One region of the Streptomyces nojiriensis genome, then DNA from elsewhere that is predicted to be linked to it. Evidence: predicted binding sites of a transcription regulator. Region 1 holds the regulator's gene; the other holds the start of a gene.
The links. Region 1 encodes HrcA, which represses chaperone genes, less so after heat shock. Its sites were predicted from a motif close to TTNGCACTCNGNNNNNCNGAGTGCNAA; they were not measured.

Region 1 (3,407 bases):
GGTGACGCCGCGCCCGTGCAGCGGGATCGCCTGGCCGGACCCGGTGCCGGGCCGGATGTCGATCTCCTCCAGCCCGTCCAGCGTCTCCAGCGGGCACTTGGTGCCCAGCGCGGCCGCCGTCATCGGGATGGTGACCGTGCAGTGCAGGTCGTCCCCGCGCCGCTGGAAGGTCGGGTGCGCCAGCTCGTGGATCTCCACGTACAGGTCGCCGGCGGGGCCGCCGCCGGGGCCGACCTCGCCCTCGCCCGCGAGCTGGATCCGGGTGCCGTTCTCGACGCCCGCCGGGATCTTGACCGTGAGGCTGCGGCGGGAGCGGACCCGGCCGTCGCCCGCGCACTCGTGGCACGGGGTCGGGACCACGGTGCCGAAGCCCTGGCACTGCGGGCAGGGGCGCGAGGTCATGACCTGACCCAGGAAGGACCGGGTGACCTGCGAGACCTCACCGCGGCCGCGGCACATGTCGCAGGTCTGCGCCGAGGTGCCGGGAGCGGCGCCCTCACCGGAGCAGGTGTTGCAGACGACGGCCGTGTCGACCTGGATGTCCTTGGTCGTCCCGAAGGCCGCCTCGTCCAGCTCCAGGTCGAGGCGGATCATCGCGTCCTGGCCGCGCCGGGTCCGCGAGCGCGGGCCGCGCTGCGAGGCCTGGCCGAAGAAGGCGTCCATGATGTCGGAGAAGTTGCCGAAGCCGCCCGCTCCGAAGCCGCCCGCGCCGCCGCCACCGCCCGAGGAGGACAGCGGGTCGCCGCCGAGGTCGTAGACCTGCTTCTTCTGCGGGTCCGACAGCACCTCGTAGGCCGCGTTGATCTCCTTGAAGCGCTCCTGCGTCTTCGGGTCCGGATTCACATCCGGGTGGAGTTCACGCGCGAGGCGCCGGAAGGCCTTCTTGATCTCGTCCTGCGATGCGTCGCGGCGCACGCCGAGAACGGCGTAGTAGTCCGTGGCCACTTACGACTCCGCCAGGATCTGTCCGACGTAACGTGCCACTGCGCGTACCGCTCCCATCGTTCCGGGGTAGTCCATGCGGGTCGGTCCGACCACGCCGAGTTTGGCGACTGTTTCGCCGCCCGAACCGTAACCGACCGAGACGACCGACGTGGAGTTCAGTCCCTCGTAGGCGTTCTCGTGCCCGATCCGTACGGCCATTCCCGACTCGTTGGCCTCGCCCAGCAGCTTGAGGAGCACGACCTGCTCCTCGAGTGCTTCGAGCACCGGCCTGATCGTCAGGGGAAAATCGTGTCCGAAGCGGGTGAGATTGGCGGTACCGCCGATCATCAGCCGCTCCTCGGCTTCCTCGACCAGGGTTTCGAGGAGTGTCGCGAGCACGGTGGAGACCGTGCCGCGGTCCTCGGCCTCGAAGGATTCGGGGAGGTCCTGGACGAGCGGGGGCACATCGGTGAAGCGGCGCCCGACGACCCGGCTGTTGAGCCGGGCCCGCAGGTCCGCCAGCGAGGTCTCCCCGAAGGGGCTCGGGCAGTCGATGAGCCGCTGCTCGACCCGCCCGGTGTCCGTGATCAGTACGAGCATCAGGCGTGCGGGAGCGAGCGAGAGCAGCTCCACGTGCCGGACGGTCGAGCGGGTCAGGCTCGGGTACTGGACGACGGCGACCTGCCGGGTGAGCTGCGCGAGCAGCCGCACCGTGCGGCCGACCACGTCGTCGAGGTCGACGGCGCCGTCGAGGAAGTTCTGGATGGCCCGGCGCTCGGGCGACGAGAGCGGCTTGACCCCCGCGAGCTTGTCGACGAAGAGCCGGTAGCCCTTGTCGGTGGGGATCCGGCCGGCGCTGGTGTGGGGCTGGGCGATGTAGCCCTCCTCCTCCAGCACGGCCATGTCGTTGCGCACGGTGGCGGGCGAGACGCCGAGCCGGTGCCGCTCCGTGAGCGCCTTGGAGCCGACCGGCTCCTCCGTCCCGACGTAGTCCTGGACGATGGCGCGCAGCACTTCGAGTCTGCGTTCGCTGAGCATCGCGCACACCTCCAGCTGTGGTCCGTTGCCGTGTTCTGCCGTGTTCGTTGGCACTCTGATCGTTCGAGTGCCAGAGAGCCCCCGCTCAGTGTACGGCCGGGCGGTAAGCCCCTGGCAAGGGAGGCCCGCCAGGGTAGCGTCGCGGTATGGACGTGCGTTGGGAAGAGTCCGGCTGGGAACGGCTGACCGGACGGGCCGGCCGGCGGCGGCTGCCGGTGTGGGACTGCACCGTGGGGCTGGTGGTGGGCGAGGATTCGGTGCTCCTGATCGACCCCGGGTCGTGCCTGCGCGAGGGGTCCGAGGTGCGGGCCGAGGCGGAGCGGCTGACGGGCCGGAGCGTGACCCATATCGCATTCACGCACGGTCATTTCGATCATGTCCTGGGCGCGGCCGCCTTCGCCGGGGCCGAGGTGTTCGGGGCGGTCGGGCTGGCCGCACTGCTGTCGACGGGACGCGAGGAGCTGCGCGGGGACGCGGTACGGCACGGGCTCGCGGAGGCGGAGGCGGCGCAGGCGGTGGACCTGCTGGTGCCGCCCCGGCATTCGGTGTCGGGCGAGTGGACGCTGGAACTGGGCGGCGTGCAGGTGCTGCTGGCGAATGTGGGGCCCGGGCACACCGGGCACGACCTGGCCGTCTTCGTGCCGGGCGAGCGCGAGGTGGTCTTCTGCGGGGACCTCGTCGAGGAGTCGGGCGAGCCCATGGCGGGCCCGGACGCCACTCCCGGGCAGTGGCCCGCGGCCCTGGACCGGCTGCTGTCGCTGGGCGGGGAAGACGCACTGTACGTACCGGGTCACGGAGCGGTGGTCGGGGCGGACTTCGTCCGTGCCCAACGCGCCACACTGGCGGCCCGTTTCGGCGTGTCGGAGGCGTGACGCGCGCGGCTCTCCTACTGTCGGCCGGATGCGCGAGTACTCCCCCGACCTGACCCCGCAGTGGAAGCGACCCAAGGCCGTGCCGGAGGTGGCGGCGGACCCCGACCTGGTGGTCGAGGTGGCCGGTACGGACTTCTGCGGCGCGGTGGTGGCCTGCGAGGCGGGCACGGTGACCCTGGAGGACCGCTTCGGCAAGCGGCGGGTGTTCCCGATGGAACCGCGCGGGTTCCTGCTGGACGGCGAGGTGGTCACCCTGATCCGCCCCGCGCGCCGGCCCGCCGGGCCGCTCCGGACGGCCTCGGGCTCGCTGGCCGTGCCCGGGGCGCGGGCGCGGGTGGCGCGGGCGGGCCGGATCTACGTCGAGGGCCGGCACGACGCGGAGCTGGTGGAGCGGGTCTGGGGCGACGACCTGCGGATCGAGGGCGTGGTGGTGGAGTACCTGGAGGGCATCGACGACCTCCCGGCCGTCGTCGCCGACTTCGCCCCGGCCGCGGACGCCCGCCTCGGAGTCCTGGTGGACCACCTCGTCCCGGGCTCGAAGGAGTCCCGCATCGCGGCGTCGGTGACCTCCCC
Region 2 (3,407 bases), 2.1 Mb from region 1:
ACGACGAGGGTGGAGAGCGCCTCGCCCTCGACGTCCTCGGCGATGATCAGCAGCGGCTTGGAGGCGCCGGCCTGGATGACCTTCTCCAGCAGCGGCAGCAGGTCCTGGATCGAGGAGATCTTGCCCTGGTTGATCAGGATGTACGGGTCGTCGAGGACGGCCTCCATACGCTCCTGGTCGGAAACCATGTACGGCGAGAGGTAGCCCTTGTCGAAGGCCATGCCCTCGGTGAACTCCAGCTCCAGGCCGAAGGTGTTGGACTCCTCGACGGTGATGACACCGTCCTTGCCGACCTTGTCCATCGCCTCGGCGATGAGCTCGCCGACCTGCTGGTCCTGCGCGGAGAGCGCGGCCACGGCAGCGATGTCGGACTTGTCCTCGATCGGGCGGGCGGTCGCGAGGAGCTCCTCGGACACGGCCTTGACCGCGGCGTCGATGCCCTTCTTGAGGGCGGCCGGGGAAGCACCCGCGGCGACGTTGCGCAGACCCTCGCGGACCAGCGCCTGGGCCAGCACGGTGGCGGTGGTGGTGCCGTCACCCGCGATGTCGTTGGTCTTGGTCGCCACCTCCTTCACGAGCTGCGCGCCCAGGTTCTCGTACGGGTCGTCCAGCTCGACCTCGCGGGCGATGGTGACACCGTCGTTGGTGATGGTGGGGGCGCCGAACTTCTTGTCGATGACGACGTTGCGGCCCTTGGGGCCGATCGTCACCTTGACCGTGTCGGCAAGCTTGTTGACGCCGCGCTCGAGGGCGCGACGGGCGTCCTCGTCGAACTTCAGGATCTTCGCCATGGGAGCGGTTCAGCCCTCTCGAAAACTCGGGTTTAACGAGCTGCGCCCCTCGCCGCCCGGCAATCAGCGGGGTGACCAGGGGCGCAGCTCAAAGCAGTACTGATGAAGAGAATTACTTCTCGACGATCGCGAGCACGTCGCGAGCCGAGAGGACGAGGTACTCCTCGCCGCTGTACTTCACTTCGGTGCCGCCGTACTTGCTGTAGAGCACGATGTCGCCGACGGTGACGTCCAGCGGGAGACGCTGGCCGTCCTCGAAGCGACCCGGGCCCACCGCGAGGACGACGCCCTCCTGGGGCTTCTCCTTCGCGGTGTCCGGGATGACCAGGCCGGAGGCCGTGGTCTGCTCGGCGTCCAGCGGCTGGACCACAATGCGGTCCTCAAGCGGCTTGATGGCAACCTTGGAGCTGGTGGTCGTCACGATCCGACCTCCCCCTTCGGAGATCCGGGGTTAACTGTCTGAGGTGGCGACCAGGTCGATCCGTCGTCGCGGGTGCCGGATCTGCCTGTCGCTGTGTTGGCACTCACCGGGGGTGAGTGCCAGGTGCGAGACTATTCCGGCGATTAGCACTCGGTCAAGCGGAGTGCCAATTCCCGACCCCCGGGCGTTGCGCGGACCGGATCCGCAAGACCGCCCCCCGGGGTCACACGCAGGCTCAGGATCGCTACTCTCCACCGCATGAGCTGGAGAAACGCCGAACTGCGCTGGCGCGACATCATTTCGATCGCCGTCGGTCTGGCGATCGGGATCTCCGCGTTCTCGTTGGCCGGACCGCGACTGATGACCAAGCTGACGGGGGTGGAGGGCACCTTCCGCGCGGAACAGTGCTGGGAGCAGAAGGACTACGACGGGGTGGCGCAGCGGGCGTGCGCCGGTTCCTTCACCGCCGCCGACGGATCGTTCACCATCCACCGGATCACGGCCGAGGAGCTGTTCGAGACCGATCCGGCCGGACCGGTGGCCTCACGGGTCAGCGGACCGTCGGCCAAGGAGGCGGTGCAGCCGGGGCTCATGTCGCTGGCGCCCCTGCTGGGCATCGGGCTGCTCGGCTTCGCCTACCCGCTGTGGGCCCTGGTCGCCGCCACTCTCGACCTGTTCGCCCGCGTGCGACGCCGCCGCCGGGGCAGGGCCCCGGGGGCCGATACCGCCGCGGCCGCGGCGACCGTCCCCGAAAAATCATACGCACGTCCGTTCGACCTCACTACTGTCCCCGGTATGACCAGGTCGAACTCCGGTGTGCGATGGATCCACGCCGTACCGATCGCCATCGGCATCGCCGTCGGCGTCTTCGCGTGTCACACGGCCGTACCGCGGCTGATCACCCAACTGACGGGGGTGGACGGCACGTTCCGCGCGGAGCGCTGCACCTGGAGCGACGTCGATTCCGACGGGGACCGGACGATGTCCTGCGCGGGGGACTTCACCACCTCCGACGGATCGTTCACCCTCCCCGGGATCAAGATCGACGGCACGTTCGACGACCGACCGGTGGCCGGGGTTCGCGCTCGCGTCAGCGGGCGGTCGGCCGACCACGCGGTGCAGATGGACTTCGCCACCTCGCTCGCGCCCATAGGCCTGGGGCTGACCGCCTTCGCGTTCCCGGCCTGGGCCCTGACCGCGGCCACCCGCGACGCCCTCGACCGCCGCAGGCGTCGCCGAAACCGCCCGCCGCAGACGGACGGCGACCCCAACTCGTGGGGCCCGCTCCCGTCCGTGTGACCCCTCCCCTGCGGGGTGCCCTGCGGGCGGCTCGGCAGTTCACGGCGCGGGCTGCCCCCGCCGGGGCCGGGTGCCCTGCGGGCGGCTCGGCAGTTCATGGCGCGGGCTGCCCCCGCCGGGGCGGCGCCTCAATCGCCGGCGGGGCTGGGTGGTGTGGGGCGGTGCCCCGCACGAGGGTCTCCTCGGCTCGGCGCGTTCGGGCTCGTCCCGGCCAGGCGGCCGTGGTCGCGCCTCGTCCTGCGGGGACCCTCCTGCGTGTCCCCGCCCCACGGCAGGGCTTCGACGGCGGAAGGGGAGTGGGGACGGGGCGGGGTGTCCCCGCAGGACGAGGCGCGACCACCGGGCACAACCGAGACACGCAGCACGCGCCGAGCCGAGGAGACACCCCGCCCCGGCCCCACGGACCGACCCGAACCGACAAGCCCGCCACACCCAGCCCCGCCGGCGTTTGAGGCGCGGGTCCGGGCAGAGCCCGGCACACGACCCGAGCCGAACACACCGCCGAGCACCCCGCAGGGGCCCGGGCAGGGGCTCGGCGTCGATCCGGCGGGGCCGCCCGAAGGGGATATGTGACGCTGGAGCCGTGCGCATCCTCGTGGTCGAAGACGAAGCAGGCCTCGCCGAATCCCTGCGGCGCGGCCTCTCCGCCGACGGACACCGCGTCGACGTCGCCCACGACGGCCACCGCGGGCTCGACCTCGCCCTCGCCGGCGGCCCGTACGACGTCGTCCTCCTCGACCTGATGCTCCCGGGTCCCGGCGGCCACGCGATCTGCACCCGCATGCGCGCCCACGGCGACACCACCCCGGTCCTGATGCTCACCGCCCTCGACGGCGAGTACGACGAGGCCGAGGGCCTGGACTCCGGCGCCGACGACTACCTCACCAAGCCGTTCT

Region 2: a site for HrcA is predicted at 1,356-1,382, ahead of groES (co-chaperone GroES). Genes of this name have one in related genera too.

The regions. Positions count from the first base shown of each region.
Region 1 covers NZ_CP071139.1:3,393,510-3,396,916, forward strand. The annotation lists gene dnaJ (molecular chaperone DnaJ) at 1-945, opposite strand, end outside; gene hrcA (heat-inducible transcriptional repressor HrcA) at 946-1,962, opposite strand; gene JYK04_RS15880 (MBL fold metallo-hydrolase) at 2,109-2,834, shown strand; gene JYK04_RS15885 (DUF3097 domain-containing protein) at 2,863-3,407, shown strand, end outside.
Region 2 covers NZ_CP071139.1:5,468,701-5,472,107, reverse strand. The annotation lists gene groL (chaperonin GroEL) at 1-791, opposite strand, end outside; gene groES (co-chaperone GroES) at 904-1,212, opposite strand; gene JYK04_RS25650 (hypothetical protein) at 1,471-2,511, shown strand; gene JYK04_RS25645 (response regulator transcription factor) at 3,095-3,407, shown strand, end outside.